3 regions of the Lactobacillus paragasseri genome follow, and region 3 is predicted to be linked to each of the others. Evidence: predicted binding sites of a transcription regulator. Region 3 holds the regulator's gene; each other region holds the start of a gene.
What was found. The regulator NrdR, encoded in region 3, represses ribonucleotide reductase genes. The targets are predictions, from matches to a motif close to ACACNATATATNGTGT.
Positions count from the first base shown of each region.

Region 1: the regulator NrdR is predicted to act here: its motif matches at 9,240-9,255, upstream of LpgJCM5343_RS09235 (deoxynucleoside kinase).
Region 2: the regulator NrdR is predicted to act here: its motif matches at 2,178-2,193, upstream of pnuC (nicotinamide riboside transporter PnuC).

Region 1 covers NZ_AP018549.1:1,885,847-1,896,908, forward strand. The annotation lists gene LpgJCM5343_RS09185 (BadF/BadG/BcrA/BcrD ATPase family protein) at 17-901, shown strand; gene LpgJCM5343_RS09190 (DUF871 domain-containing protein) at 920-2,011, shown strand; gene LpgJCM5343_RS09195 (alpha/beta hydrolase) at 2,013-2,807, shown strand; gene LpgJCM5343_RS09200 (dipeptide epimerase) at 2,807-3,862, shown strand; gene LpgJCM5343_RS09205 (serine hydrolase) at 3,867-4,598, shown strand; gene murQ (N-acetylmuramic acid 6-phosphate etherase) at 4,614-5,507, shown strand; gene LpgJCM5343_RS09215 (sulfite exporter TauE/SafE family protein) at 5,581-6,342, shown strand; gene LpgJCM5343_RS09220 (Rpn family recombination-promoting nuclease/putative transposase) at 6,434-7,294, shown strand; gene LpgJCM5343_RS09225 (aldo/keto reductase) at 7,392-8,231, opposite strand; gene nagB (glucosamine-6-phosphate deaminase) at 8,361-9,080, shown strand; gene LpgJCM5343_RS09235 (deoxynucleoside kinase) at 9,263-9,913, shown strand; gene LpgJCM5343_RS09240 (deoxynucleoside kinase) at 9,935-10,609, shown strand; gene LpgJCM5343_RS09245 (alpha-hydroxy-acid oxidizing protein) at 10,730-11,062, opposite strand, start outside.
Region 2 covers NZ_AP018549.1:1,641,620-1,652,681, reverse strand. The annotation lists gene LpgJCM5343_RS08185 (mucin-binding protein) at 1-1,727, opposite strand, end outside; gene pnuC (nicotinamide riboside transporter PnuC) at 2,224-2,994, shown strand; gene LpgJCM5343_RS08175 (PAS domain-containing protein) at 3,066-3,602, shown strand; gene pepT (peptidase T) at 3,672-4,949, shown strand; gene LpgJCM5343_RS08165 (DUF3290 domain-containing protein) at 4,955-5,404, shown strand; gene LpgJCM5343_RS08160 (DUF421 domain-containing protein) at 5,412-6,047, shown strand; gene LpgJCM5343_RS08155 (SIR2 family NAD-dependent protein deacylase) at 6,062-6,871, shown strand; gene LpgJCM5343_RS08150 (exonuclease domain-containing protein) at 6,875-7,837, shown strand; gene LpgJCM5343_RS08145 (low temperature requirement protein A) at 7,862-8,986, opposite strand; gene LpgJCM5343_RS08140 (aldo/keto reductase) at 9,007-9,831, opposite strand; gene LpgJCM5343_RS08135 (DNA/RNA non-specific endonuclease) at 9,968-10,816, shown strand; gene LpgJCM5343_RS08130 (C69 family dipeptidase) at 10,837-11,062, shown strand, end outside.
Region 3 covers NZ_AP018549.1:1,446,460-1,457,521, reverse strand. The annotation lists gene polA (DNA polymerase I) at 1-2,045, shown strand, start outside; gene mutM (bifunctional DNA-formamidopyrimidine glycosylase/DNA-(apurinic or apyrimidinic site) lyase) at 2,061-2,891, shown strand; gene coaE (dephospho-CoA kinase) at 2,888-3,484, shown strand; gene nrdR (transcriptional regulator NrdR) at 3,490-3,954, shown strand; gene LpgJCM5343_RS07085 (DnaD domain protein) at 3,962-5,302, shown strand; gene dnaI (primosomal protein DnaI) at 5,317-6,216, shown strand; gene thrS (threonine--tRNA ligase) at 6,499-8,430, shown strand; gene LpgJCM5343_RS07070 (hypothetical protein) at 8,446-8,634, opposite strand; gene LpgJCM5343_RS07065 (LytTR family DNA-binding domain-containing protein) at 8,764-9,198, shown strand; gene LpgJCM5343_RS07060 (DUF3021 domain-containing protein) at 9,195-9,620, shown strand; gene LpgJCM5343_RS07055 (ABC transporter ATP-binding protein) at 9,632-10,585, shown strand; gene LpgJCM5343_RS07050 (phosphate ABC transporter permease) at 10,548-11,062, shown strand, end outside.

The sequences.
Region 1 (11,062 bases), 440 kb from region 3:
GCTTAGGAGGTTTCTCATGAGCTATGTAATCGGAATTGATAGTGGCGGTACCCATATAACGGCTACCGCTTATAAAGATAATATTGAAATTGCCACTGCTACTGCTGGTCCAGGAAATATATTTCTTGATCCACAGCAAACCATTAAGAATCTAATTAAAGTTATTACTGAAATTTCAGAAAAATTATCATCAAATACCTGTACCTTAATTTTGATTGGAATTGCAGGACTAGAAAGTGCCGATAATCCACAGCCTTATTTAGACAAAGTAAAGGATTATTTTAAGTCATTAACTGAAAATATTATTTTTACAAGTGACGCTAAACTAGCTTTAATAAATGGTCTTGAGGGAAAAGACGGATTTTTAGCAATTGCCGGTACCGGATCAATTGTATATGGAAGACAAAAGAATAAATATTTACGTGCTGGCGGTTGGGGATATTTATTAGATGATATTGGTTCTGGCTATCGCATCTCCCAAGAAGCCGTTGCCACCGCATTAGAAAAAATGGATCGAGGAGAAAATTCTTCTTTAATACCTGCTATTCTTGAATACTTTAAGGCCGATAATTTAAAAAATGTAGTTAGCCAATATTACAAACTTAATCGTACAGAAATAGCAGCTTTTTCATTAAAGCTTGCTCAAGAAGCTGATCGGCAAAATGATGAAGCAATTATGATCTTACAGCATCAGGCCGACTTATTAGCTGATGAAATTATTCATTTAATAAAACGTTATTCTCAAGAAAGTATTTCTCTAAATCTTGCCTTATCAGGATCTGTTTTAGTCAATAACCTTATTATTCAGAAAGAAATTTCATCAAAAGTAAAACATGCTTACCCTACTATAAAAATTATGGTTTCTGACAGAAGTAATACAGCAGCAGTCAATTATATTTAGTAAAGGAAGTAGTTAAATATGACAATGAGAAATTTAGGTCTGTCAATCTATCCAGACCATAGCAATTACGATGACAATGTTCAGTACCTTGAGCTTGGACATAAATATGGCTTTAAGCGTATTTTTATGAGCATGCTCGAAGTACAAGGAAGCGTCGAAGAAACTAAAGAAAAATACAAAAAGATAATCTCAATGGGAAACAGATTGGGATACCAAACGTTTCTAGATGTTTCACCACGTATTTTTAAAGATTTAAAAATTGATTATCATGATCTATCCTTTTTCCATGATATTGGTGCAACTGGCTTACGACTAGATCAAGCATTTGATGGAGCAACTGAAGCTTTAATGTCTTACAATCCCTATAATTTAATTATTGAATTAAATATGAGTAATAATGTGGACTACTTAAATAACATTATTTCTTACCAAGCAAATACTCCATATATTTACGGTTGTCATAATTTTTATCCACAAAAAGGCACAGCTCTTCCTTATGATTTCTTTGTAGAATGTTCAAAACGCTTCAAGAAATTCAATATTCACACAGCTGCATTTGTTACCAGCCAAGTTGGAAAAATGGGACCTTGGAATGTCACAGATGGCTTACCAACACTTGAAGAAGATCGTTATCTTCCAATACAAGTTCAAGCAAAGCAGCTGTGGGCAACTGGCTTAATTGACGACGTTATCATCGGTAACGCCTATGCATCTGAGGAAGAACTAAAATTATTATCTGAGGTTAATCCATACCAATTAGTTTTACATGTAAACTATGTTCCAAAGATAAACGACATTGAAAAGACAATTGTTGAAAAGCCACAACATTTCCGCAGGGGCGACATGAATAGTATCGTTATTCGGTCAACAATGCCACGTGTAACTTATAAAGACATCCCTAACCCAGCCCATGATAATGAACAAGAATTTAAACGCGGAGATGTTTTAATCGGAAATGATGGCTTTGGAATATATAAAAATGAGCTACAAATTGTATTAAAGCCACACATGGAGTCAAGAAAAAATAAAGTTGGTGAAATTTCTAAAAATGAATTATTCTTATTAGACTTTATCAAGCCTTGGACTAAGTTTAAGCTGTCATCAAATTAAAATGAGTACCATAATAACCTCCACACTTTACTCTCCGCATTTAAAATTAGATTGGAATTATGATATCTATCTTCCAGATCAAGTTAATTCCCAGCAAAAGTATCCCTTGCTTTTAATGCTCCACGGATTATATGGAAATCATACTAATTTTTTAGATACGAATCGTATTGACTCAAAAAGTATTCTAGATAACTTGATGCGTAATGCCAAAAAGAAAATTATTGTAGCTTTTATAGATGGTTTTAATAGTTTCTACATCAACTCTCTATATGGTTTCAAAATGGAAACGGCAATTATGCAGGACTTATTACCCTATTTAATTCAGCAGTACCCTATTTCAACTAACATTGGTATCGGCGGCATTTCAATGGGCGGATATGGTGCATCGAGACTTGTTTTAAAATATCCTCAAATATTTTCGGCAGCATTCTTAATTTCACCCGCTGTTTGGAATATTAAACATATTCCTCAATTTATTCACAATTCTATTCATACATTTCAAGATGAACAAAATAGTTGGTCAGAAAATTTCTACAATAAAATCTATCCAACTACTTATTTATCACCTATTTCAAATAAAGTTAATTTTTATATTGAGAGTAGTAAAACAGATGACGTTGTTCCTATCAAGGATGTAATATATTTTGCTCAAAAAGTTTCAAGCAACCATAATCACGTTCAATTAACAACTGATTCATTTGGCGCCCACGAATGGAACTATTGGCAAAAGGCAATAGTTCCAGCTTATACATGGATGATCGAACAATTAGAGCAAAAGAAGGGAGTGATAAATTAATGAATTTAAAAATTAAAAATATTACATGTTCCATTAAAAAAGTTCCATTAAAGAGACCGTTTATTACTGCCTTACATAAAGTCACCGAAATTGAAGGACTGAAAATCGTTGTTGAATTAAGTGATGGTCAAACAGGTACTGGAACAGCTACTCCTAATGAGAAAGTTACCGGTGACACATTACAAAGCTCACTAGACATTGTTAATCAAGTTATTAAACCTGCATTAATAAACCAAAACTTCAAAAATTGGAACAAAATTTTAACCACACTTCAAACCTGTATCGTTCATAATTCTGCCGCAAAGGCGGCAATGGATATTGCCTTACATCAATTAAAGGCTAAAGAAAACAATGAATCTCTAGTTAACCTACTTGGTAGTGAAAAAGGCAAATTAACAACCGACTATACAATTAGTATCGGTTCAGATGACCATATGGTTTCTGAAGCCAAAGCCTTAGTTAAAGATGGCTTTACTGCAATCAAAATCAAGTTAGGCAACAATTCTGTAAGTCATGATATTAAAATCATTCAAAAAATTAGTAAAGCTGTTGGTCCTGACATTTCCTTACGTATTGATTGCAATCAAGCCTGGAATTACAAAGACACTTTAAAAGCTAGTCGAACTTGGGCACAGGATAATTTAAACATTGATTTTATCGAACAGCCTGTTCTAAAAGATGCAATCTCAGATTTAACTTTATTAAGTGAAAATTCGCCTTATCCAATTATGGCTGACGAAAGTGTCGCTTCATATCAGGATGCCATTAACTTAATCCAGCATCACGCTTGTGACTACATCAACATTAAGTTAATGAAAACTGGTGGCTTATCAGAGGCAATCAAAATTAATGATTTAGCCCAAGCTTGTGGTATTAAAACTATGATTGGTTGCATGATTGAGCCAGTTGAAAGTATTGCGGCAGCTGCTGCATTCGCTGTTGCAAATAAAAATGTTAAATTTATTGATCTCGATTCAATTTTTATGGCTACACAAGATCCTGATCTTAGTAAGTATTTAGAAATTAAAAATAATGAAATTATTCTAAAGGACTAAGACAATGCAACTGACCCAGATTCAAGAACAAATAGAAAATAATCCTTGGAAAACAGCAATTACTATTCGTAAAAATAATCATACGATCTTTGAAAATTCAAACGCTAATGTGATTTTTAAGTCAGCCTCATTAATAAAACTAGGGATTGCTCTTTATATTCAGGAAAAAAAGCCTGGCACAATCGCCAATACTCTTACCCTATCTAGTAATGATATTGTTGGAGGAGCCGGCATTATCAATAGACTAAGCATTAAGTCATGGAAGATTAGTGATTTATTAGATCTAATGTTATCTGTATCTGATAATACAGCTACTAACGCTTTATTGAATTATTACAACATCAATACAATTAATGATTATTTACAGCAAAATTTTCAAAATATTTCTTTAAGTCGATTTTTAATGAAAAAAAGTGATAAAGAAAATACTTGTACATCAAATTCTATGATGGACGTTTTTGAAAAACTACTTGCAGGCGATAACGAAGTTAATCATGTGGTTCTCGATGCCTTAAAGCACCAAGAAGTAAGAAATAAATTAGTAGCTTATAGCAATCCTAAGTATGAAGTCTTTAATAAAACTGGCGAACTATTGCATGAACAGCATGATATAGCACGATTTAGAGCAAACACTGATGTGATTGACTGCTGCGTATTAACCAATTATCAAAGTCAAAAAGATTATGAGAATATTTTAAGTATGATGCAAAAGATCGGGAAAATACTTACACACTAGAAAGAAGTATTTACAATGGAAATTAAAAACTTAACTACGGAGCAACGAAACCCCGCGACTATGCACATTGATTCCATGTCAACTATCGACATGGTCAAAACTATTAATCAAGAAGACAAAAAAGTCGCTGTAGCAGTGGGAACTCAAGATGATAAAATTGCCCGGGCAATAGATGAAGCAGCTAAGCGCTATAGCAAAGGTGGACGTTTAATCTATATCGGTGCTGGAACAAGCGGCCGTCTTGGCGTTTTAGATGCTGCTGAATTAGTTCCTACCTACGGTATTAAACCAGAACGCGCAATCGGATTAATTGCTGGCGGTAAAGATGCGATGTATGTTGCTGTCGAAGGTGCTGAAGATTCACAAGATCTAGCAAAAAGAGATTTAAAAGATCTTAAACTAAATAAAAACGATATCGTTTTAGGGCTTGCCGCCAGTGGTCGCACTCCATATGTAATTGGCGGTCTTGACTATGCTAAAGCCATAGGTGCTCTAACTATTTCCATTGCCTGTGTTAAAGACTCTAAGATAGGCGATCACGCCGATATAGCTATCGAAGCTGTTGTTGGACCTGAAGCGATTACCGGTTCAACTAGAATGAAAGCCGGAACTGCTCAAAAGATGATTCTGAACATGATTTCTACTGGTGTCATGATAAAACAAGGAAAAATCTACGAAAACGTCATGATTGATGTTAAACCTACTAATTCTAAGCTAATTGATCGTGCCTGTCGCATTATTCACACTACTACTGGTGCATCTACCCAGAAAGCTAAAGATACTCTTAAAGAGGCTAATAATGATGTTGGCTTAGCAATCGTAATGCTTAAAACTAACTGCAGTCTCAATCAAGCAAAAAGTTTGTTAGAAACAAAAAATGGAAATGTCGCAGAAGTTTTAAATAAGTAGCTTGCTAGCTAAACAGAAGGGGCTTATAATACCTACCATTGCAATATATCAATTTACAATGTGAGGTGAAATTATGAGTCCTTTTTTCTTATTCATTTATCTGATTTTTGGTGGGATTTTAGGTGGCCTTCTCTCAACAATTGCAAGTATGGCATCCCTTGCCACTTATCCAGTCCTCCTTTCAGTTGGTATTCCCCCAGTTTATGCAAATACTACTAATGATGCAGCCTTAATCTGGACTGGCGTTGGATCAACTGCATCTTCGCTTAAAGAACTAAAGGGGCACTGGAAACAAGTTAGTTTCTATTCAATTTTTACAATTATTGGATCAGCTTTAGGCTGCATGCTTTTAATTCAATTTCCCGGGAAAATATTTGAGAAGATCGTTCCCTTCTGTATCGCTTTTTCCGGCTTAATGATTTTATTCAGTGGAGAAATTCATCTTGGAAATGAAAGTGATCATCCTAATCGCTTAGTTCAAGCTCTATCACTTTTATGCTTATTGATTGCTGGAGCTTATGCTGGGTACTTCGGCGCTGCGAGCGGCGTTTTAATGTTAGTTATCTTGAACGCAATTAGTGATGATGCCTTTTTAACTGTTAATGCTATGAAAAATATTATTGGCGCACTCTCCAATTTAGTTGCGCTAATTATCTATATGTTTACCGAAAAAATTTACTGGAGCGCTGCTATTCCTTTGGCAATCGGAGCGTTGATCGGTAGTTACTTTGGACCACGTATCATGCGCCATATTCCAGTTAAGATCATTCGTTTGGGCATTGCCGTTTTAGCCCTCATTCAAGCTGCTTACTTCGCTTATACTGCGTATAAATAAAAACAAATTTTATCTAGGAAAAATAAATTTAGTTTGCGTAATAAACATATGGGATTACTTCCTCAAATATTTTTAGAGAGGATTTACTCATATGGTAAAAAAGATTGAACCCTGGTTTGGGTTCACGGAAGATAAAGTGTTTGGGATGGTGATGGAAAACAAGGACTTCTGCAAGTATTTGCTTGAAATTATTATTCCAGATCTGAAAATTGAAAAGATAGACTGGTTAGATAAGCAAGTTGAGATTAATAATTTTGAGCGCAAGAATGAAGCTAAAGAAGTTAGACTTGATGTTTTGGTTACAGACCATGAGGGACGCGTGTTTAACATCGAAATGCAAACAACGGATCAAGATGATATCGGTAGACGCATGCGTTACTATCTTTCAAGACTTGATTTACGCTATACTTTAAATAAGGGTAAGACTTATCGAAATTTGAAAGACGCCTTTATTATTTTTCTCTGTAACTTTAAACCAAAGAAAGATGATAAATTTTATGAGTCGTACCATACTTATTCTGATCAAGATAGGTCAAAACAATTACAGGATGGCGTGACAAAGATTATCATTAATTCACAAGTTTCAGCTGAAGGTCAGAGCGAAGATTTAAAAGCCTTGGCTAAATTAATGAACAATGAACCTGTGAATTTAAATAAACATTTTGATTACGCGCAAAGAAGAATTAAAGAAATTAACGAAGATCCAGAAACGAGGGAAAAGATCATGCTTTACGAAACAAGAATGCTAGAACGAGAACAAGCTGCAGGAAAAGCAGGATATGAGCAAGGAATGAGACATGGCGTTGAACAAGGAAAAGTCGATTCTGCCAAAATTATTCTCGAAAATCAAATGGATAATGGTAGTACTTTAGAGCAAGCAGCGGATTTTGTTAAGAATTTAAAATTAATTTCCAACAAAGATCTTGAAAAATTGATCAAGATATATAAATAAAACCGTAAAAAAATAATTCTTAAAGCAAAAAGATTGATTAGCCACGTTACTAAAACGCTGGCTAATCAATCTTTTTTATTTTACAAATATTTCCAAACTATATCATCGCAAGTGGCGTCTTTTCAGTCGGCTGCGGGAAGTCATTATCTATTAATTTTATTTCGTCTGATGTTAATTTGATATCTTGAGCAGCAATATTCTCCTTCATATGCTTAACCGTTCCCGCTTTAGGAATCGATAAAACATTACCATGTCTTAAAGTCCAAGCTAACATAATTTGGTGCGGAGTTACATTGTGCGCACGAGCTACTATTTTAAGATTATTAGTAATCCTAATCGAATCGCCCTTACCTGAGTTAAATGGAGAATACCCAATAAAACCAACGCCATGCTTTTTTTGCCAAGGTAAAACATCATATTCTACCCCGCGTTCAGAAAGGTTATACAAATCTTCATTGGCAAAACAATCCTTGCCGCCTGGGACACTAAACAATTCTTCTAGGTCAGCTACATCAAAGTTAGATACACCCCAGTGGCGAATTAAGCCTTCATTTTGTAATTCTTTTAGTCCGCGTACTGTTTCAGATAAACGCTTATCGCCACGCCAATGAAGCAAATACAAGTCTAAATAATCAGTTTTTAGTCGTTTTAAGCTATTTTCTAAGCTCTGACGTTCTAATTCTGGAGAAGCATGATACGGATAAAATTTTGAGATCAAAAAGATTTGACTGCGATCATAACCTTGAATTGCTTCGCCAATTAATTTTTCACTTTTTCCTTCACCATACATTTCTGCAGTATCAATTACTTTAATTCCATTATCTAAACCATAGCGAAGTGCAGCTATTTCGTCTTTTTTCTTAGAAGCGTCTTCGCCAATTCCCCAAGTTCCCATGCCTAAGCCTGACAAGTTATTTTCTTGAAAACTCTTCTCCATCTCTTCTCACCTCACCTAAATTTTACCGCAGAAAAAAACAAATTTAAAAATGTTAGCGGTTTAAGTTGACTAGACCAATTTTATATTTTATAATGGACTAGACCAATGAATGAGGAGGTACACATAATTATGAAAATCATCGTAACTAAAGATAATATTGAAGGCGGCACTAAGGCATTTGAAATTATTAAAAAGGGAATGGAAAATGGCGACAAAGTTTTAGGCCTTGCAACTGGCTCTTCCCCAATTCCAATGTATGACGATATGTGCGACAGCGACTTAGACTTCTCTGACATGACAAGTATTAACTTAGATGAATACTACGGCTTAAAACCAGATAATGATCAAAGCTACCACTACTTCATGCAAAAACACTTATTCGATAAGAAGCCTTTCAAGCATTCATATATTCCAAATGGAATGGCAAAAGATATTGACAAAGAAGTTGACCGTTATAACGACATTATTGCTGCTAACCCAATTGACATCCAAATTTTAGGTATTGGTAGAAACGGACACATTGCCTTTAACGAACCAGGTACTCCATTTGGCAGCTTAACTCACAAGGTTCAATTAACTGAAAGTACTATTAAGGCAAATTCACGCTTCTTTGACAATGAAGACGAAGTTCCTCGCCAAGCTATTTGTATGGGAATTAAGTCAATTATGCAAAGTAAGAAGATTGTTTTACTAGCCTTTGGCGAATCAAAGCAAGATGCAGTTAAAGCATTAGTTGAAGGTCCAGTTACTGAAGAAGTTCCTGCATCCATTTTGCAAGATCACCCAGATGTAACAGTTATTTGTGATGAAGTAGCTGCAGCAAAGCTTGATCCAAAATACAGAAAATAATCCTCATTTAAGACTGTTTACTTTGGCGAATTAATCTTTTTAGATTAGTTCGTCTTTTCTTTTTGTATTTTTTTGATGTGTTCTCTTGACTTTTTTCTTTTATAGCAAATTAAAAAACCACTTGTTTTCATACCAGATATTGAATTACACTATTAAAGCAAACTATATCTTGTAGAAAGAACGTGATGACAGTTATTGTATTGAGCGGGCCTATTGGAGCCGGAAAATCCAGTTTAACCAGTCTTCTTGCAGAGCATTTAGGCACCCAAGCATTTTATGAAGGTGTAGATAATAATCCAATTTTGCCACTTTATTATAAAGACATGGCACATTACACTTTTCTCTTAAATACCTATCTTCTAAACCATCGTTTGGCTCAAATTAACCAAGCTATTCGCGATCATAACAGTGTGTCTGATCGTTCAATTTATGAAGATGCCTTATTTTTCAAAATGAATGTCGATAGTGGAATCGCAGACCCTACTGAATTCAAGATCTACGATAGTTTACTTGAGAATATGATGGAACAAGCCCCAGGCAACCCAAGTAAGAAACCTGATTTGTTAATTTATATTCATGTATCTCTTGATACCATGCTTCACCGCATTCAAAAGCGCGGTCGTACATTTGAACAATTATCAACTGATCCAGGCTTAAAAGACTACTATGCTCGACTTTTGTCTTATTACGAGCCTTGGTATGAAAAATATAATGCATCCCCTAAGATGATGATTGATGGCGATAAATATGACTTTGTTGCAGATGAAGATGCACGAAAAGAAGTTATCAACACAATTGATCAAAAGCTTACTGATCTAGGTAATCTAAACTAGCTAACGAATAGAAGGAACGTGATGACAGTTATTGTATTAAGTGGGCCCATTGGAGCCGGAAAATCCAGTCTAACAGGTATTCTATCTAAGTATTTGGGCACTAATCCCTTTTATGAAAGTGTAGATGACAATCCTGTTTTGCCATTATTCTACGAAAACCCTAAGAAGTACGCATTTTTATTGCAAGTTTATTTCTTGAATACTCGCTTCCAAAGTATCAAGTCAGCATTAACTGATGATAATAACGTACTCGACCGTTCTATCTACGAAGATGCACTTTTCTTCCAAATGAATGCCGATATTGGCCGTGCTACTAAAGAAGAAGTAGATACTTATTACGAACTTCTACACAATATGATGAGTGAGTTAGATCGGATGCCTAAGAAGAATCCAGATCTCCTTGTTCATATTGATGTATCATATGACACAATGCTTAAACGTATTCAAAAACGTGGTCGTAACTACGAGCAATTAAGTTATGACCCAACTCTAGAAGACTACTACAAGCGTTTGCTTCGCTATTACAAACCTTGGTATGAGAAGTATGATTATTCACCAAAGATGACTATTGATGGTGATAAATTTGACTTCATGGCAAGTGAAGAGGATCGTCAAGAAGTCTTAAATCAAATCGTTGCTAAGCTTAAAGAAATGGGCAAACTTGACGAAAATTGGAAACCAAATTTAGTTAAATAAAGTAAAAACATGTTAGAATACTTTATAGGAACAGTGTTACTATCTGCTTTATAATTTAATGCGCAGAATAGTGCTTAGGCGGTCGTTAGGCCGCTTTTTTCATATACTCACATCATTAAACTAATGTCTTGAAGCGCCACTTACTGCATCTGCAGCTTCACCAGTTAATTGATTTTCTTTAGTAACAGGATATGGCTTCATAACGCTCTTACTCGTTGAAGAAATTCCCCAATCAGCAGTATAGTCAAGATGATCAATTTTAGCATGTTTAATATCGTCAATCGTCTTACAACCAGTCAATTGCATATCAATCAACAATTCCTTATTCAATTGCTCAATAACTGACTGAACACCTTGAGCACCACCAAGTGCTAAGCCATATAAGAATGGACGACCAATACCAACTAAGTCAGCACCTAATGCCAATGCCTTAAAGACGTGTGAACCACGACG
Region 2 (11,062 bases), 200 kb from region 3:
TTAAGATCATTGATAATATTGCTAGTTGGGTTATCAACAGTAGAATTAGTTTTAGCAATAATTGATCTTACGGTATCTGGAATTTCTTTATCGGTGTTTTCGTCAATGAAGTAGATTCTAACAACACGATCAACTGCAGGATCAAATTTGAAGTCGGTATAAGTTTGAGTAGAGGTATTAGTTGTACTTCCTGAACCGGAGTGTTTCCAATCATTTTCATTAACAATTGGAGTAGTAATTGAAGGCCCCACACCGGAATCTGGATTACTTGCCCAATTGTCAATAGCGTTAGGGTTTAATAGGGTATCTAACTGAATAAAGTAAGGCCCCATTGTAGAATAATCTACGCCGTTAACTGTAAAATTGCCTTTTTGATCAATAGTAATTTGTTTTTTGTCGCTAGAAATTGAGTCTCTTAAAAATTTTTCAAAGTTGGTGTCTTCAGGAAGAGTTGCAAGGTTACCATAGTACTTATTAATTGGTACTCTTTGACCCTCAGAATCAACGACTTCCATATCTGCTGGAATCTTGAAAGCCTTAATAGTAGATGGAAGAATTTCTTGCCCATTATTAAATTTTATGTTAGCTAAAACATTCATTAATGGATTTAAACTTGGATCTTTAGCAGAACCATAATTCCACTCAAGTGCGTATTGCATTAGCCGAGCAGATTTCTGTTTATCAGCAGGAACATCTGCCGCGGCACTTGGTTCTGGTCCATAATAAGTTGCACCATTTTCGGTATAAGAACCATTATTACCAGGATAACCGTCTTGCCCAGGGGTTCCAATTAATTTTGGTCCCATAACAAAACCGTGAAGAATTTCTTTGGTTACAACTAGATCTTTATATGGAGTAATCTTGATTGGTAAGTTTTGAGTAAATTTTTGGTTATTAAATAAAGTTACGGTAACAGGTAAATTGAAGTCTGGGTAAGTACCGTGAATGTCCTTATATTGCTTAGTTGCGTCATTATCAGCTGTAAAATAAAAGGTTGGATTAAAATTTGATAGAATCCCATCATCACTACCAGTATAAGTAAAAGTAAAGATTTTATTGGTATTTGTTTGTGATGTGCTTATCTCAAAGTCGTTAATCTTAGAAGGAGGAGTACTAAAGCGTAACAAGTTATTAGTGGCAGCGATTGAAACTGTGATTTTTTGTCCATTATTAATAGTAATGTGGTTCTCTTTATTTTGATTAATATGAACTCTAATTGTTCCTTGAGTAACATTAGCCATCATTGACTTATTAGCGTCATCACCTGTAATACTTACAGCTGTAGATTGATTCTGATCAGTGGTAGTTTGAATTTTTTCTTCAAAATTAATTGCTTGAGCTGATGCTTGTGTAGTGTTTGCTTTTTCTGACTTAGTAGCGAATAAGTTAGTTTCTTGCCTAAAAGTAGCTTCACTATTTTTACTAGTTTGATTTACAGAAGTTTGTTCATTATTTTGAACAGTTTTAGTGCTAGTTGTGGAATCTTCTGAAGCTTTAGTTTTTTGAATATTTAAAGTGCGCGATTTGAGAGAATCGGAAGTACTTTCTTGGCTAGTAACATTTTGACTTGTAGTGTTTACTTCAGCAGCATGCGCGGTATTAGAACTTTCTAAAAAGAATGTTGTACCTAATGCAACAGTAACTAATCCAACTGAAAGTTTTCTAAGGCTAAACTTTTCTTTCCCATTAAGCTTAGCAATAAAAGATAAATCATTCTTATGTGACATTTCTTTTTCCTCGATTACAATCATTTTATATATAAAATAACAATTTTGTTTTCCAACAAGTTATTATAACTCAACTTTAAATAATGAAATCAAAAAAGATTGATTAATCTGAATATTCATATTATTTTTGATAAAAAGTTGCTATTAATAGCTTTAAAAGGCAAAGACTATAAATTTTATAACATAATAAAATAAGCACCTAATTAAAAAACGTTATTAAAAAAAGTATCAAAAAAATAAATTGGAACGTAAAGTTATGCTGATGATGCAAGCTGAAAGGTCAAAAAAATATTAAATTATTCGAAAATCCTAATGACTAAGAAAAGAAAGCGTTTTATTTAACTGGAAGGAACGCCTACCGCATATTTACCTAAAGATGTAAACTCTTGTTTTGAATTTTTTGACTACTATACTAGATACAGATGCTTTTTTGAGTAAAAGGCGGATAAGGCACAATATATGGTGTGACCTAATATAGAGAAAGAGGAGTTAATGGATGGATAATTCAACATCATTACAAGAAGATCATAAGGAAAGAAAGGATAATTACTTTGTTTGGCTATTTAAGCAATTACATGGCTGGCCAGTACAAAACTATATGCTTTGGTTCTTTGCCTTTGGGTTTCAATTGGCTATTTTGATTCAAAACAAAATTACTACTTTAACACTAATTACTTTCATTGGTACTCTACTTGGAACATTATGTGTGTTAGCAATCAATGCTACTAAGGCAATTAATGGTTGGCTTGGTTTAATTTCGGCAGCTTGTTTTATTTATGCAGGTTTAGCTGCTAAAAATTACTTATCGATTTTTGAGCAAATTGCTTATATTTTAACTTTAGACTTACCAGTTATTATTTCAGTTAGATCTTGGAATGATGATACTAAGAACCATTTACGTAAATTTGGTGCTAAAGAATGGATTATTGCAATTGTTGGTACCTTAATTGTGTATGCAGTATCAGGTTACTTAATTGGTAAATTTACTAACGATCCACGTCCTTGGATTGATGCAATTAGTTTCGCTATTTCATTAACTGCTGGAATTATGTGTTTCTTACGCTACAACAACCAATACTTCTGGTGGACTGCTAGTGGAATTTTTCAATTAATTCTTTGGGGTGTAACTTACGCACAAGGAGATGCAACTTTAGCAATGGCAGTTAACTCCTTAATTTATGTTGTTAATGACGTTTTGGCCTTTACTGTTTCCCCTTGGTTTAATATGGGAAGAAAGCGTGAAGGATTAAAAGCTATTAAAGACTAATAAAAATCGAAATAAGTTAAAATGAGCATGTCGAGTTTCGGCATGCTTTTTTGTTTGTGAGGTATAAATAGATGAATGAAAAGTGGAAAAAGAAATTGGCAAATGCAGCAAATAATGATGACTATGTAAAGCTAAATACGGGCTTAATGAGAGTATCAGATTTAAATAATTATTTATCATCTTTTCCTAGTAACTTGCTTGCTTTTAATAAATTGGGAAAATTTACATATTATAAACAATTGCCGGGAATGAACTATAATCCACCAGAGCTTGGAGAAAATATTATTTCGTTGGGTAAAACAGAGCAAGAAAAGAAACAGTTAGAGGAAGTCTTCCACAAATTAAGCACAGGTCGGGAAAAAGAATTCCGCTTTGCGGACCAGACTAATACTCAAAAGAGGTTTATGGTGGATAGTTATCGTGCTGTTTTTGATAAAAATCATCAATTTTCAGGAATTAATGAGAGTATTCAAGATATTTATCCACTTGTGGAATATTATTTAAAGGAAACTGGGCAAAAATTAGTTGATGATCCAAATAATCCGAATGGTGAAGTTTATCGTAAAAATCAAGAAATTGATGCCGAAAGTGGAGCGTCTGAATTATAGAAAATTGACATAAGCATATTTTTCCTTAAAATATAATTAAAATATCTAGGAGAAGGGAATGTAGTTAAAATGGCTGTAATTGATCAAGCGTATATTCAAGATAAATTTATTGAATATTGTAAGGTAAACACGCGCTCAGATGACCAAAGTAAAGAAGTACCAACAACACCTGGACAAATTGAATTGCTAAAAATAATCGAACAAGAATTAGAAAATTTGGGCTTAGAAAATATCTCTTTTTCTAAAAAAGATTCATATCTTGTTGGAAAACTACCTGGCACAGTGAGAGATGAACAAGTTACTCCGATCGGTTTTGTGGCCCATGTGGATACAGCTGACTTCAATGCAGAAAATGTTCAGCCGCAAGTACATCAAGACTATGATGGAAAGGATATTGTATTAAAAGAGGGGCGAGTTTTGTCCACAAGTGAATTTTCTAGTTTGAAAAAGCACTTAGGTGAAACTTTAATTACTGCTGATGGAACAACCTTGCTTGGAGCGGATGATAAGGCCGGAATTGCGGGTTTATTAGGAATGCTCAAATATTTAAAAGAAAATTCTAGCGTAAAGCATGGCGATATTTGGGTTGCTTTTGGTCCTGATGAGGAAATTGGTAAAGGAGCAGCTCGTTTTGATGTTCAACGTTTTCCAGTTGAGTTCGCCTATACTCTAGATAATGGAGATCCAGGTGACATTGCTTTTGAAACTTTTAATGCAGCAGCTGCTACAATTCATTTTCATGGTACAGTTGTTCATCCCGGAGAAGCATATGGCTTAATGGTTAATGCTGCTTTGATGTCTAGTGAATTTATCCAAGGCTTGCCAGCTGATGAGGTCCCAGAAAATAGTAAGGGCTTTGATGGCTATTTTATGGTTTTATCCAATAACGGTAATGTTGATCATGCCCAAATTCAATTGATTATCCGAGACTTTGATACTGATGGCTTTGAGAAAAAGAAAAAGTTAGTCACAGACCTAGTGGATAAGTTAAATGAAAAATATGGAAAAGATCGCGTAACCTTAGAGTTGCATGATCAATACCGTAGTCCTGGTGATTTAATTAAGAAATATCCTTATGTTGTAAATTTAGTTTTACATGCCTATGACGCTCTAGGATTAAAGCCTAAAATTATTCCATTTCGCGGTGGAACAGATGGAGATTTTATTTCAGAAAAGGGCATTCCTACACCTAACTTATTTAATGGTGGTGCGAACTTCCACGGGCCATATGAATATGTAACAACTGAGAGTATGGCATTGCTTTCTAGAACTTTGATTGAAATTGCTCGGCAACATGTTTTATTAAATAGTAATCGTGATGAACGTCCATTAAAGAGAAAGTATTAAGTTAAATGAATTTTTATACAATAAATTATATTCAAAGTCACCAAAACACTGATCGGACGGCCTTATATATCTTAATGATTGTAGCAGCTAGTGCGATGATTATTTTTACTATTCTTTATTTACGAGATCGTTTTAATACCAGGTATCGTGATTTAGGAATCATCGCACTTTTATTTTTGGTATTATTTGCTGGTACTCAGTATGAAAAATATATTCAAAATAATGAGCAAAAATCAAAGGCTGCTCAAATTGTTCCTTTTATTAAGTCAATTGCAGACGATGCAAATGTTAAGAAAAGCGATGTAATGGTAAGTTCGACGACCTTGCAAGATGGAATGATTATCCGAATCGATTCCAAAAATGAAGATTATCAATTGAATTTAAATGAAGATAATAATAGTTACACTTTGACTCGTGCTCATGTAATTGATCATCATGTATATGTACAAAAGTAGGTAAAAGATGGATTATACACAATTATTTATTAAGTTTGCTTTAGGGATCTTAACTCTCATTATTCAGATTAACGTTTTTGGTAAGAGTAATTTAGCACCAACTACAGCATTAGATCAGTTACAAAATTATGTCCTTGGTGGAATTATTGGTGGTTTAATTTATAATTCCAGCATTACAATTATTCAATTTTTACTCGTATTAGTGATTTGGACTTTGGTAGTCTTTATTTTGAAGTTTGGACGTGAACGTAGTAATTGGGTTCGTAATTTAATTGATGGAAAACCGGTTCAAGTGATAAAGAATGGTCAGGTCTTAGTTGGAAATTGCATGAAGGCGGGTATTTCAGCTAATGAATTAATGTTTAGATTGAGGAGTCGAGGAATTTATTCAGTTGAAAAAGTTAAAAATTGCATTTTTGAACAAAATGGGCAGTTAACGGTAATTGAAAACGATGAAGATAATATTCGCTTTCCAATTATTAGTGATGGTCAAATTAATGATGACGTTTTAGATTTAATTCATAAATCTAGTGCTTGGCTTGAACAAGAAGTAACTAAAGCTGGTTATAATAGTATTGATGATGTCTTTTTAGGAGAATATATCGAAGGAAAACTACGTTTGGTTGGATATTCTGAAAAATAAAAGGAAGAAATAACATGAAAGATTTTAAACAAATACAAAAATGGCTAGCTGAAGCAGATGCAGTAATTGTTACTGCTGGTAATGGCTTTGCACAAATGGAGGGGCTTGATATGTTTGAGGACGCGGCTTTTCCAATTGAATATCAAGCAGTAAGCAAAAAATATCATGTTAAAACTATTGCAGATGCCTTAGACAAAAATTTTGATTCCTGGGATGAAAAATGGCAGTTTTGGAGTCAGTTAATTAATGAATATTCAGTTGAATATGAACCAAGTAAGGCAATGAAGCAATTAAAAGAGCTCTTAAATGGAAAGAACTATTTTATTGCGACCAGTGCTTTTGGTCACTTTTTTGAAACAGCGGGATTTGAGCAAGAGAAAATTTTTGATGTTTTTGGCGATTGGACTAGAATGCAGTGTTCTAGTGGATTAAACCATGGTACTTACTCTGATTTGTCTGTTGTAAAGAGATATATTAATGGACAAGGCGAGATTCCGCGCTGCGAAGATTGTGATTCACCAATGGAAATTCATATGCCGCTTAATGCACATTTCTTCCCAGATGAAGATGCTAATACAAGATTTCGGTGGTTTTTAACTAGAAATCAAACTAAGAAAGTTGTGGTTTTAGAATTAGGTGTTGATCCAACTAGTCCACAATTGCTTGATCCAATGGTAAAATTAGTAGAACAATTTAAAGATTGGCATTATGTTGCAGCCGATTTAAGTCAGGATGAATTACCTGATAACATTCAAAAAAGAAGTGCCGGGTTAGGGATGGCGCTTCCTGAAGTGATTGAAAAAATTTCTAAAAATGAAGGTTAAAAAATGAGTATTTCAGTTATTCAAGGTGTGCTACGAATTCCAGCTGCTCAAGATAAAATACGTCAAAAAGGAATTGAAAAGCCTGGTTTTCCAGAAAACTATACTTTAATTGATGTTGAAACTACTGGTCTTAGTCCATATCGTGATCGAATTACCGAAATGGGTGGCTTGAAAGTACGTCATGGAGAAGTAGTAGCAACTTTTTCAGAATTAGTGAAGTTTCCTGATAATAATAAGGTACCTGCTTTTATTACTAAATTAAATGGAATTGATGAAGCAGCTATTGAAGAAAAAGGATTACCAGTTCAAGAAGCAATTAAGAAGTATCGCGAATTTATCGGCAGTGATCCAATTGTTGGCTATAATGTAAATTTTGATTTGAACTTTGTTTATGATTTAGCTGAAAAGTATCATTTGACAGTTTTAAACAATGACTATGTAGATGTTTACCGTTTGGCGCGTAGCTTTTATCCACAAGAGCGACATAGTCGCTTGCTTGATTGCATGCATCGAATGAATATTGCAGAGAACCAAGAACACCGTGGTTTAGATGATTGCTTAGATACTAAAAAGGTTTTTGATGAGTTTCATAAACTATTTAAACAAGAGCATATGCTTAGAGCACAAGAGGCAGTTAAAACTTTAGATTTAACTAGTGAGTGGCCTGATATTGTTAAGCAAACGCAAGCTTTTCGCAGTCCTTTTATTCATAAAAAAGTGGTAATTGCTGGTGATTTAGACCTAGATGAGTATGAATTAGCTAACGCAGTAAAAAATCTAGGCGGCTTTATTCAAGAAGAAGTGGGGCAAGATACGGATTACGTTCTAGTTGGTGATCACGATTTCTTCAGAACAGATGTTACTGAATTAAATAAGGCAAAAGCTCTGAAAAAACAAGGGCAAAACATTAGAACTTGGTCAGAGAGCTTTTTCTTAAATGTGCTTGATAATTGGGCACGTAGTTAAAAATCTAGATACTAAAAAGGAATCCTATAGTAGGATTCCTTTTTTTATGTGGGGAAGATTAAGATGGACTAACCAGCTGATATTAATTGCTACGATTATAAAAGTTAGAATTGTAATTACCTCAAAACTAGACCAAATAAGGCAAGAAGTTGCTCCAATTATAGTTGTAATTAAAAAGACCAGAATAGTAGATCTTCTTAATTTGAATTGCGGTTTATTGTAGCGTGTTGCAAATAATAATCCTAAATAAAATAAACCAACCCCGCAATATAGACATAAGACGGCAAACCAAGAATTAGCGTCTGTTTCGTGAATAAATTTAATGCTAACAGTAATTAGACTGATTCCAAAAATTATTAAATAGTGTAAATAAATTAAAGCATTACCTGTAACGTCATCTTGATCTTCATCAGTAAACTTATCGAATTGTAAAGCATAAGTGAAAAATAATAAAGCGACTGTTAAAAAGATAAGAATTGAATAAAGTGAAAAAGTATTAGGTCGAAAATAATCCGCAATTCCAATAATTGTTTCACCAAAGATAATAATTACTAAAAGATTTAATCTTTCAAGTAAATGAGGAAAAATAATAGGATGTTTAATAGTATATTTTGTGGTTAAAATAGGCATTAACCAACTAAAAATAATGCCAATGACTGCTAAAACAAAGCCAGGAATATTATCTAATAGTCCGCCAATGATTAAAGTGATTGATCTAAAAATTAAAATTAGGAAAAATGCCCGGGAAATATTTTGATCAATTTCACTTTTAATTTGAAAATAATTAATTAAGTAATGACTTGCTAAAGTAAAAGAAAGTAAACCAGCAGAAATAAATAAAATTTTCATTTCAGTTAGGTTGTTTGTGTCAAAAGAGTTAGACATGTAAAGCAGAATCATCATGTCAATGAAATAAAAAGCAATGTCTGCCCAGCTACCTATCCCATAGCGATTAGTAAAGACAGTTTGAACCATCCATGAATTAATAAAGATAATAACAATTAATGCAAATAGCGCAAAAGATGTAGGGGAAACAAGGCCATGCTCAAGATGATGAAGTATCTCAGTTGTTTTAGAGATCATGTAGACAAAAACGAGATCATAAAATAAAGCAATTTTTGAAACTCGTTTATTTAAAATTGCTTGCATGAAGATTTTACCTGCTTTCTTTAGAATTCTTCGTGCTCGTTCGGATCGAAACGGCGTGCGGATTCTTTATCTAAATCAATTAAGCTTTGAACTTCTTCAGGAGTTAATTTGAAATCAAAAATGTCTAAATTGCTTAGTTGGTGCTTATAAGAACTGGCTTTTGGAATTGGCACAACATTGATTTGCGTTTCCCAGCGTAAGATTATTTGAGCGGGAGATTTGTGATATTTCTGTGCTAATTCAATAATTTCTTTTTCTTGAAAGGCTTCACCACCACGCTGAAGCGGACTCCAAGCTTCAGTAATAATATGATGTTGATTATCATACTCACGAACTTTTTTACTTGACCAGTAAGGATGCAGTTCGATTTGGTTAACAGCTGGCATAACACCAGTTTCACGGTATAAGTATTCAATATGTTCTGGTTCGAAGTTAGAAACTCCTACTGAGCGAATTAAGCCGAATCTTTGTGCATCAATCATGGCTTGCCAAGCTTCAAGGTAGTGGTTTTCCTTTGGATTTGGCCAGTGGATTAGATAGAGATCATAATAGTCGAGGTCGGCAGAGTAAAGAGATTCTTGAATTTGTTCAAGTGCTTCTTGGTATTTGTGATGACGCCCAGGTAATTTAGAAGTTATAAAAATATTGTCGCGGTTTACACTACTATTTTTGATGGCACGCCCTACAGCTCCCTCGTTTTCATAATTAACGGCGGAATCTAGTAGACGATAACCATTTTTTAAGGCTGCTTGGATAGCAAAAACGCCGCGAGAACCGTTTAATTTATAAGTTCCAAAACCGATTTTGGGGATACGATTCCCATCGTTTAAATTGAAATATTCCATTCTTTTTCTTCTTTCTATTTTTGATAGAGTTGCCATGTTTATTGTAGCAGTCTAAATGAATAAAAACTTATTAATCATATTGCAAACATACGTTCAAATATCTATGCTGAAAGAAATAAAGCTAGGGGAATAGGAAATGGCAAAGAGAAGAAAATATAGAAAAAAGCAAAAAAATACAGTAGCAAGCTGGATTATAGCAATTGTAATTATTATTTGGGGTGGTTGGTTTAAGCTTCAATCTTCTAACCACACATCAAATCAAAGTCAAGAACCAAGTAGTTCTCAGCAAGTAGTAAATAAGGCTACAACAGCTAATACTAATTATGGCGGATTATCTAGTGATGATTATCAAAAACTAGCCAATTTGGATTTTAAAAGTGGCGACAAGGCTTATGTCTATGTAAATAATAATAAGTCCACGTTAATTAAAAATGCCTGGAAAGTTAACAAGGTAATCTATTCTAATTTAGATAATTTAAATCGTACTTCTCATTCAAATACTGCTTTTCTCGAACCAAGAAATGTGGCTAATGATTCTTTAAGAGTAAGACAGTTTATTAATCCTACGGCATGGCATTCTAATCGAGAAAATGGCACGCAAATCTATAATCGTGGTCATTTGATTGCTTATTCGATTTCGGCAGGAATTGATCAGGATGGTAACTATAATCCTAATAATCAGTCAGGTGATCAAAATAATCCGAAAAATTTATTTACGCAAACTGCATTTTCTAATCAAAAAATCCAGACTATTTTTGAGGGAAAAGTTCGAAATTCTTTAAAACAAGGAAATAAAATTATTTTTCAAGCAACACCAATTTTTAGGGGAAATGAATTAATGGCGCGTGGTATTAATTTACAGGCAATAAGCTTGAACAATAATTTGAACTTTAATGTTTATCTTTTTAACGTGCAGCCTGATTATGTGTTTGATTATAATAATGGTAGGGCTAAAATAGATCGTAATATGGTAGTTAATCAATAAATAATTTTTAGGAGAAAACAATGAAGAAAAGTAAAGATAACTGTACGGCAATGATTGTCGGAAAAAAAGCTACAATTGATGGTTCAACTATCATTGCACGTGATGAAGATGGTTATGGTGGTATTAATGAAAAGCTTTTTGTCGTTCATGAAGCTAAGGACTATGATGAAGACTATGTATCAAAGTATAACGGCTTGAAGCTTCACTTAAAGGGGCATGGCTGCAAGTGGACTGCTACACCAACAG
Region 3 (11,062 bases):
CTTCACGTTTAATTCAGAAGTATGGTTCTGTTGAAAAACTTTATGAACATGTGGATGAAATGAAAAAATCCAAGTTAAAAGAGAACTTAATTAATGATAAAGATAAGGCTTTTTTAGCTAAAAAACTGGCCACAATTGATCGTGATTCTCCAGTAGAAGTGACCCTTGCTGATACTAAGCTGGAAAAACCTAATATTGAAGACTTACGTAATTTATATGAAAGATTAGGATTTAAGAAGTTTTTAGCTGAGTTAGGCGTAAGTGGAGTGAGTGCTGACAAGCAAGAAAGCGAGAAGTACGAGTATCAAGAGCTGACAAAAGAAAATATCACTGAACTAGGTAAAACTAATGAAAAAGAAGTAACATTTTATCTAGCAATGTTGGGTGATAACTACCATTTAGCTCCACTTGAAGGATTTTCATTAAAAGTTGGCGATAAAATCTATGTTTCTAAAGATGTGGTTTTACTGCAAGAAACTCCACTTCGTCAAATGCTAGAAGATAAGAAGATTAAGAAAAATGTTTTCGATATTAAAAGAACCTATGTAGGTTTACATCGGCTAGATATTGATGCAGAAGGATTAGACTATGATATGCTTCTAGCTTCTTATTTAGTTAATAATGAGAATAATTCTAACGATCTTGGTGAAGTAGCGCATTTATATGGCGATTATTCAGTAAAAACTGACTTGGAAGTTTATGGTAAAGGTAAAAAGAAAGCTGTACCTGAGGATGATGAGTTCTTTGAACATTTAGCAGCTAAAGTCGTTGTAATTGAGAAGTTAAAGCAGCCACTTCTAGAGAAATTAAAAGATCATGAGCAAGATGATTTATATGAAACAATTGAAATTCCAGTTGCTTTTGTCTTAGCTAAAATGGAAATTACTGGAATTAAGGTTGAAGCATCAGTTTTAAATCAATTAGGCAATGACTTTGCACTTAAATTACAAGAACTAGAACATAAGATTTATCAACAAGCTGGTGAAGAATTTAATTTAAATTCGCCAAAACAGCTAGGTCATATTCTTTTTGAAAAATTAAACTTACCACCAATTAAAAAGACCAAAACTGGCTATTCAACTTCTGTTGAAGTATTAGAGCAATTGAAAATGAAGAGTCCAATTGTTTCGGAAATTTTAGATTATCGTCAAATTGCTAAAATTCAAAATACTTACGTTAAGGGACTACTCGAGTGTATTCAACCAGATGGAAGAATTCATACCCGTTATTTACAGACTTTAACTGCAACAGGTCGTCTTTCATCGGTTGATCCTAATTTACAAAATATTCCAACTAGAACTGATGAAGGAAAACAGATTAGGAAGGCTTTTGTACCTTCAACTAAAGACGGCTATATCTTTTCTTGCGACTACTCACAGGTTGAATTAAGAGTTTTGGCACATGTTTCCGGGGATGAACATATGCAGGAGGCATTTAAATCTGGTTACGATATTCATGCCCACACTGCAATGAAGATTTTCCATTTGGATTCACCTGATGAAGTAACGCCGTTAATGCGTCGGCATGCTAAGGCGGTCAACTTTGGAATAGTTTATGGTATTTCTGATTATGGTTTGTCTAAGAACTTAGGCATCAGTCGTAAACAAGCAAAGACATTTATTGATAATTATTTTGAACAATATCCGCAAATTAAGAATTACATGGATAAGGCAATTAAGGAAGCTCGCGAAAAAGGCTATGCAGAAACTATTATGCATAGAAGACGCTATTTACCAGATATTCATTCAAAAAATTTCAACGTTAGAAGCTTTGCTGAAAGAACTGCAATTAATTCTCCTATTCAAGGTTCAGCTGCTGATATTATTAAAATTGCCATGATTAATATGCAAAAGAAACTTGATGAATTGCATTTAAAGACTAAAATGGTTCTACAAGTACACGATGAGCTTATTTTTGATGTACCTAAGGTTGAATTAGATACAATTAAGAAAATTGTGCCAGAAGTTATGCAGTCAGCTGTAACACTAGATGTTCCACTGATAGCTGACTCTAACTGGGGTCATAATTGGTATGATGCTAAGTAAAAAGTAGGTGATTTAATGCCAGAGATGCCAGAAGTTGAGACAGTTAGACGGACTTTAACTCCCTTAGTAAAGGGAAAAACAATTGTTAAAATAAATATTTGGTATCCTAAAATTATAGTTAACGATCCAGCTGAATTTATTAAAAAATTGACAAATAAAACGATTTTGAAAATTGATCGTTATGGCAAGTATTTACTCTTTAGGTTCAATGGCGACTTAACAATGGTTTCGCATTTGCGCATGGAAGGAAAATATCATTTAGTTAGTCCTGATACACCTAAGGGAAAGCATGAACATGTAGAATTTATTTTTACTGATGGGACTGCCTTACGTTATGATGATGTGCGCAAATTCGGTAGGATGCATTTAGTTGAAACAGGAACTGAAAGAAAGACGACTGGAATTCGGCATCTTGGACCTGAACCTAATACTGCTGAATTTAACTTAACCTATTTCATTAATGCTTTGAGCCGGAAGAAAAAGAATATAAAGAACACTTTATTGGATCAGACAATTGTGTGTGGTTTAGGAAATATTTATGTAGATGAAGTACTCTGGAAGAGTAAAATTCATCCCCTAAGTAGCGCTCAAGCTATTCCTGCTGATAAGGTGAAGAATTTATATCAAAATATCAACCGTACTATCGCTATAGCAACTAAGGAACGCGGAACTACTGTTCATACTTATTTAGATGCTAATGGCCAAATTGGTGGTTATCAAAAGATGCTGCAGGTTTATGGACATGCTGGTGAAGAGTGTAGTAAGTGCGGCACTATTTTAGAGAAGATCAAAGTAAATGGACGCGGAACTACTTTCTGTCCGCATTGTCAGGTACTATATAAATGACATATTTTTTAGGATTAACTGGCGGAATAGCCAGTGGTAAAAGTACAGCTGATGAATTTTTTGAAAAGCAAAATATTCCGATTATCGACTCCGATTTAATTGCTCATCAGATAATGGAAGTAGGCCAAAAGGGTTATCAGGCAATAGTTAATTATTTTGGCAGCAATATTCTTAATGATGATCAAACAATTAATCGTCATAAATTAGGTGGAATAGTTTTTAATGATAAAACTAAGCTGAAAAAATTAAATGAGATAACTCATCCACTTGTTCATCAGGAAATTAAACAACAAATGGAGCGATACCGTTTAAATCAAGAAAAATTAGTTGTAGTTGATGTGCCTTTACTATTTGAATCTGGTTTTGAAAGCTTATGCGATGGCGTTTTGGTTATTTCTATTTCACCAAAACTGCAGGTTAAACGTCTGATGAAACGAAATAATTTCACTAAAGAAGAAGCTTTGGTTAGAATAAATAATCAAATGCCACTAAGTGAAAAAGAAAAAAGAGCTACCTATGTGGTAGCTAATACTGGTACAATAGATGACTTAGAGAAAAGATTATCTGATTTATTACAAAAGATAGGCAGGTAGAGAAGATGGAATGTCCAAATTGCCACAAGAATGCTTCAAGAGTAATTGATTCTCGTCCAAGCGATGAAAATAGAGCAATTAGACGACGCATAGAATGTGAAAATTGTGGTTTTCGCTTTACTACTTTTGAAAGAGTAGAGCGCTCGCCTCTATTGGTAATCAAAAATGATGGGACTCGTGAGGCCTTTAACCGCGATAAAATTTTGCATGGCGTAATGATGGCTGCGCAAAAGAGACCAATTTCAAGCGAACAACTAGATACTTTAGTAGATCATGTAGAAAATGAAATTAGAAAGCAAGGTCTTAATGAAATTTCATCTAAAGACATTGGTAATTTGGTGATGAAGGAATTGGCTAATTTAGATGATGTAGCTTACATTCGATTTGCAAGTATTTATCGCCAATTTAAAGATGTTTCAGGATTTATGGAAGCCATGGAAGATATGATGGCTAAACATGATAAGGAGTAGGTAGCCTGTGTTTGAAAGTGCTGACCCTAAGCAGCCTTTTTATGTGGCTAATCAAGTAGCTGTTAGTGAAGAAAATATAAAAGTTTTAACTACTCTTTTTGAGCCTCTTGTGGGTATTCGTGGAGTAGGATTATATATAACATTGACAAAAGAATTTGATGAAGTACCTTTTGCCAAAGATTATAAAACTTTATATCAACTTCAAGATCAAACAAACTTAAAATTAGAGGACTTATTTAAAACTTTGCATCATTTAGAGGCAACAGGCTTAATTAAGACATTTTTAGGTTCAAATCCTGTTTTAGGCGAGGTTTTGATTTTTGAAGTAGAAAAAGTTCCTTCAGCAGGTGAGTTCTTTCACACCTTTTTACTTTCAAGTTTGTTGCTTGAACGAGTAGGAAATGTAGCTTTTGATCGTTTGGTAAAAAAATTTACTCCGCGAACTTTTGTCGGTTTAAAAGATGCTAAGGAAGTTACTAGTGGCTTTTTTGATGTTTTTCACTTGAGTGCTGAAAATGCGATTGATGCACCAGTTGAAGTTAAAGAAGCGGCTGGTGAAGTTCCTAAGGATGCCAAAGGTGAAATTAAGTTAGGTAATGAGCCGGTAAAAGTTGACTGGAGCTTTTTGGTTGATTTGTTTGAGAGCTATCATATTAAGAAAGAAGAAGTTTTAAAGCACCAGGTAGAAATTAAACAGATTATTGATTTTTACCATTTAACTGAGCAAGAATTTGTCGAAACTGCGCTGATTACGATGTCAGCTGGGACAGATAAACTCAATATGTATGCAATTCAAAATGCAGTTAATGAAAACTTTGGACTTAATCGCAATAAAGAAATGGTTAAAAAGCAGTTACGTCAAACTCCTAAAGATGCTGATCATGCAATTAAAAAATTATCAAAAGCAGATGCAGATCTAATTCGTGAAGTAGATAGTAAGGTGCCAACTGATTATTTATACGAATTAAAAGAGAAAAAAGGTGGCTATGTAACTGCAAATGAAAAGAAAGTTATCTTTCGTTTGCAAGATCAAATGGGGTTAACACCACCTTTAATTAATTTGATTGTTCATACTTGTTTTGAATATGATGCTGTGTTGACTAATAATTTAGCTGATCGAATTGCTAATGATTGGCTTCAGCAAGGAATAACCACGCCAACTGAAGCTATCGCATATCTTAAGGAACGAAAGAATAAACGTAGTCATCAATATTATCGTGCTCCCAAAAAGAATATTCGTAAGACAACTGATTGGTCGAAGTATGAAAAACAGCATCAAAATAAGAAAACAACCATGTCAGCTGAGGAAAGAAATCGAATCTTTCGTGAATTTGGTAAAAATGAATAGGAAGTGTTGTACTGGTGGAAGATATTTCTGAAGTAATCACACGTATTATCAAGAAAAGAAAATTGAGCGAAGATGGAAAAAAGATTGCTAAAACAGCAATAAAGCATCCCAGTGTTCAAGCCTTTCTCGCACAAAATAAAGACAAATTGAATAAAGAAATTGTGCAGGCTTCTCTTCCTACGATTTTTAACTATGTTGAGCAAATTGAGGCGCCAAACCCTGTGATGGAAGGATATACGCCAAAGCTTTTTCTTAATGGAAAGGTAATTGATATTACCTATGTTCCAACTGAGGCAAAGTTAAACTCAGAAGCTAAAATGCGGGCAGAACGCAGGATTGAATTGATTGATCTACCAGGAAAACTACGTCATGTTGAACTAGAAAATGTTGATTCAACTCCTGAACGGGATGCTGCATTAAATGAAGTAGCTATGTTTTTAGCCAGTTTTAAGAAGAACAAACATATCAAAGGTTTGTATCTAACTGGTGATTTTGGTGTAGGAAAAACGTATATCTTAGCTGGGTTAGCTAACGCTATTGCGCGTCAAGGAAGTCGAGTAGTCTTTTTACATGTACCTTCTTTTATTGCCAGTTTGGGGAGCCATTTTCAAGATAATAGCTTAAGTGACGAGATTGATCGTATTGCATCAGCTCCTGTTTTAGTTTTTGATGATATTGGAGCAGAGACTCTAAGTGAATGGTCACGTGATGACGTGTTAGGCGTTATTTTGCAAAAACGCATGGATAATGTTTTACCAACATTTTTTAGTTCAAATATGACAATGGATGATTTGGCTGAACATTTTGCTGAAACAAGAAATAATGTTGATGAGGTTAAGGCAAGACGCTTAATGGAGCGGGTTCGTTTCTTGAGTAAAGAGGTTTTTGTTGGCGGTAAAAATCGTAGAAATTAATTTCAAATTTTGCTTGCATCTATTTGATGAGCTAGTATAATGAAAGTCAATGAAAGACATGATTTTCTTCAACTCAGAGACAGGAGCCTAGTTCTGGAAGCTCCTGATTAGAGGAAAACCCCAATTTCATTCCTGAAATTTTTATAATTTGGTTAGGTATCATTAACGACCTTTAGAGGAATTAATTCTTGGTAATTAATTCGAATTTCGGGTGGAACCACGTATTTTAACGTCCCAGCGCTACTTTTAGTGCTGGGATTTTTTATTTGGAGGTAAAATTTTATGAGTTTTTCTGTAACTTTGCCAGACGGCTCAAAGAAAGATTTTGACAAGGCAGTTTCTGTTAAAGAACTAGCATCTTCAATTGCTACTTCTCTAGGAAAAGCTGCTGTTGGTGCAAAAATTAACGGCGAAATGAAGCCTTTAGATTACGTTGTTGATGAAGATGTAGAAGCAGCTATCATCACTGATAAGGATGAAGAAGGTTTAGACATTTTACGTGCTACTGCTGCATTTTTGCTTGAAGCTATTGCTAAGCGTAAGTATCCAGAATTACGTTTGGGAATGCACGAAGCAGATGAGGGTGGCTTCTTTGTAGATACTGATAAGGAAGATCAAATTAAAATTACTGAATTGCCAGAACTTGAAAAAGAAATGCAAAAGGCAATCAAGAATGGCGAAAAGATCGAATATACTTCAATGAAAAAGAGTGAATTGGAAGATATCTTTAAAGATGACCAATTCAAATTAGATCTTTTAAAGGACGAAAAAGACGAAGTTGCAGTTTACAAATTAGGTGACTTTGTTGACTTTGGTTTTGAAGCTTTATTACCAAATACTGGTAAGATTAAGAACTTTAAGCTTTTATCAGTTGCTGGTGCATACTGGTTAGGTAAATCTTCTAACCCAATGCTTCAAAGAATTTTTGGTACTGCATTCTTTAAGAAGGCAGCTTTAGATGAAGATTTAAAGCGTCGCGCTGAAATTAAGGAAAGAGATCACAGAACTATTGGTAGAGACTTAGACTTATTCTTTGTTGATCCTAAAGTTGGTGCAGGTCTTCCTTACTGGATGCCAAAGGGTGCTACTATTCGTCGCGTTGTCGAGAGATACATTGTTGATAAAGAAGTTGCTGATGGCTATGAACATGTTTATACTCCAGTTTTGATGAACGTAGATGCATACAAGACTTCTGGTCACTGGGCACACTATCGTGATGACATGTTTCCACCAATGGACATGGGTGATGGTGAAATGCTTGAACTTCGCCCAATGAACTGTCCTTCACATATTCAAATCTATAAGCACCACATTCGTTCATACCGTGAATTGCCAATCCGTATCGCTGAATTAGGTATGATGCACAGATACGAAAAGTCAGGTGCTCTATCAGGTTTACAACGTGTACGTGAAATGACTTTGAATGATGGTCACACTTTTGTTGCACTTGACCAAATCAGAGAAGAATTTGCTAAAGTTTTGAAGTTGATCATGGATGTTTACAAAGACTTCGATATTACTGATTACTACTTCAGACTTTCATACCGTGATCCAAAGAACACTGATAAGTATTACGCAAATGATGAAATGTGGGAGAAATCTCAATCAATGCTTAAGGCAGCTATGGATGATCTTGGCCTTGATTATGTTGAAGCAGAAGGTGAAGCAGCATTCTATGGTCCTAAGCTTGATATTCAAACTAAGACTGCTTTAGGTAACGATGAAACTATGTCAACTATCCAACTTGACTTTATGCTTCCAGAAAGATTTGGCTTAACTTATGTAGGTCAAGATGGTGAAGAACACCGTCCAGTTATGATCCACCGTGGTATTGTTGGTACTATGGAAAGATTCATTGCTTACTTAACTGAAATTTACAAGGGTGCCTTCCCAACTTGGCTTGCTCCAGTTCAAGCTGAAATTATCCCAGTTAACGAGGAAGCTCATGGCGCATATGCTGATAAGGTTCGTGAAGAATTAGCTAAGCGCGGATTTAGAGCAGAAGTAGACCACAGAAACGAAAAACTTGGTTACAAGATTCGTGAATCACAAACTCAAAAAGTTCCTTATACTTTAGTTTTGGGTGACGATGAAATGAATGCCAATGGTGTTAATGTTCGTCGCTATGGTACTGAAGAACAAATTTCTAAGAGTTTAGATGACTTTATTGCTGAAATTGATGCAGATGTTAAGTCATACTCAAGAGAAAAATAATTAAAATAATAGTTTTTAATATAAAAGCGAGAAGACTGGGTCTTCTCGCTTTTTTGTATTCTTGATGATTTTAATAATGTTATCAAGAATTTGTTCGGGTAATGAATGACTGCGTTGATAGATAGAGTCTGCTGATTCGTTGTCAGTATATTCTTTAAGAATAGTAGGTACTAAATATTCCCAGTTAGTCCAATTAGTAATCATTATATTATCAAAAACTTCAAATTTATTTGAGATATGACCATTCACCACAAGTTTTTAACCGTTTACCGAAAATTACTGGTTTTAGAAAATGCAATGAGTATACTTATAGGCAATATAAGGAGTGAGCATATGGAAATAAAGTTTAATATCGATAAAGATTTACAAAAAGAAAAAGCTGAATTTTGGCTAAAGAAGATGACAGACAAGATAAGAAAAATCACTCAAGAATTGCAGTCTGATCCTCAAATTTTATGGGGATATCGAAAAGAAACAGCATATGCGATTGAAGTTTCAAAAATATATTTAATTCAAGTAGAAAATGAAAAGACAATAATTTATACGCAGGATAAAACATATCTTTTTAAAGGTAGACTTTATCAAGCCAGCATTAACTTACCAACTGATTTTATTGAAGCATCCCGAAGTGCAATTCTAAATTATCGTTTTATCGATCATTTAGAAATTATCAGTAATGGTAATATCGATGCCTTGATGAAAAACGGATTACGTGTGCAAATTGCCCGTCGAAAAATAAAAAAATTAAAGGAGAGACTGGGATTATGAAACATATTGTACGTTTAATTAATAGTGGATTAGTAGGAATAGGAATTGGGATGACTTGGCTGGGAATTGATATTTTACAAAATCAGTTTTTCAAGAATGGATTAGAGACAACTATTTCGGTAAAATATTTTCTTTTCTGGTTAGGGTCTTCGTTTTTGATTGGAATTTTCTTTTATTTTGCCAGTTTGGTTTTTGAGCATGATAATTGGTCTTTAAAAAAACAAATCTTTATAAACTTTTTCATTTGTCTTGGCGCATGGTTAAGCTTTTATCTCTTTTTAAATAAGTTTAACTATTCTGGATCAGCATTACTAAAAGCGATTGTTGATTTTATTATTATGTATGCTTTAGCATACGGAATTTATTTTTATCATTTATGGCATGAGGTTAAGCGAATTAATAAGAAACTGAAAGAAATTTAAGAGGACTTAAAATGTTACTTAAAGTAAGAAACTTAAGCAAAAGTTTTCAAAATGGAACAAAGGCAATTGAAGATTTATCATTTGATATTCCCGCTGGAAAAATAACTACTTTTTTAGGATTTAATGGAGCGGGAAAAACGACAAGTTTAAAAATAATTTTGAACTTATTGCTTCCTGATGAAGGAAAAATATATTTTGAAAATAAATTGCTAAAAAATGACTTTACGCCTTTATTAAAACAAACCGGGGTAGTTTTAGAGAGTGCACGTAATATGTTTTATGCTTTGACACCAATGGAAAATTTTATCTATTGGGGAGCTCAACGTGGACTAAATAAAAAAGTAGCACGAAAAAATGGCTTAGAACTATTAGAAAAATTTGATCTCTTGTCTAAAAAGGATACGGTTATTTTTGAATTAAGTCGAGGGATGCAGCAGATTATTACTATTTGCTGTGCGTTAATCTCTAAGCCTAAATTTTTAGTTTTAGACGAACCGACTCTTGGTTTAGATATTGAAGCGGTAGAAACTGTGGAACGAATATTAAAAACATTAGCTTCTGAAGGAGTTGCAATTTTATTAACTACGCATGAATTGGCATTTGCTCAAAGAATTGCAGATCAGATTCTCCTAATAAAGAAAGGACGGTTAATTTATAGCGGTAGTAAAGCTGATTGTTTAGATAAATTCAATCAAGAAAAATTTATCACAGTTCAATTTTCACAAGCTCTGTCAAACAATCAACGAGCAGTTTTAGAAAGTATTGCTAAGATTATTTCGATTAATAATACTACTTATCAATTGATTTTATCTAATCGAAAAAATTTATCGCATTTATTAAAATTTTTAACTCAATTTAAATTGATGGATCTAAAAACTAAAAATAAAGGTTTAAATGAAGTGGTTGATTTTTATATGAAAGGAAAGAATGAAGATGGTAGCATTAAAAGCGGAATTTCAGCGTGAATTAATCATATACCGACGCTATTTATTTAGCTCTGTCTCAGACTTAGCTTTAACTATTTTAATGTTTATGGGTATCTTTTGGGGTAGTAACTCAATTAGTAAGGGTATTATCGGACAATCACTTTCAGCTTTAATTATTGGCTTCACATTGTGGACAACAATTCAAAATACAGTATCAATGTTAGGCAGTAATACTATGAATAATGCGAAAAGTGGGATTTTACAGCAATTATATTTGATGCCAATTTCAAGTGAAAAATTATTTTTTAATAGAAGCATGGTAAATATTACTATTTCACTTGGACAGTCTATCATTGTGTGTTTAGCGCTTATGCTTTTTACAGGACAATGGATAAATTTTACAATTAGGATTATTTGGCCGATTATTTTTTCTTTAGTCACTCTTTTTGGCCTGGGGTATCTGATAATTAGTTTAGTTTTAAAATTTAAACGAATAGGAAGTTTTTTAGCAATTTG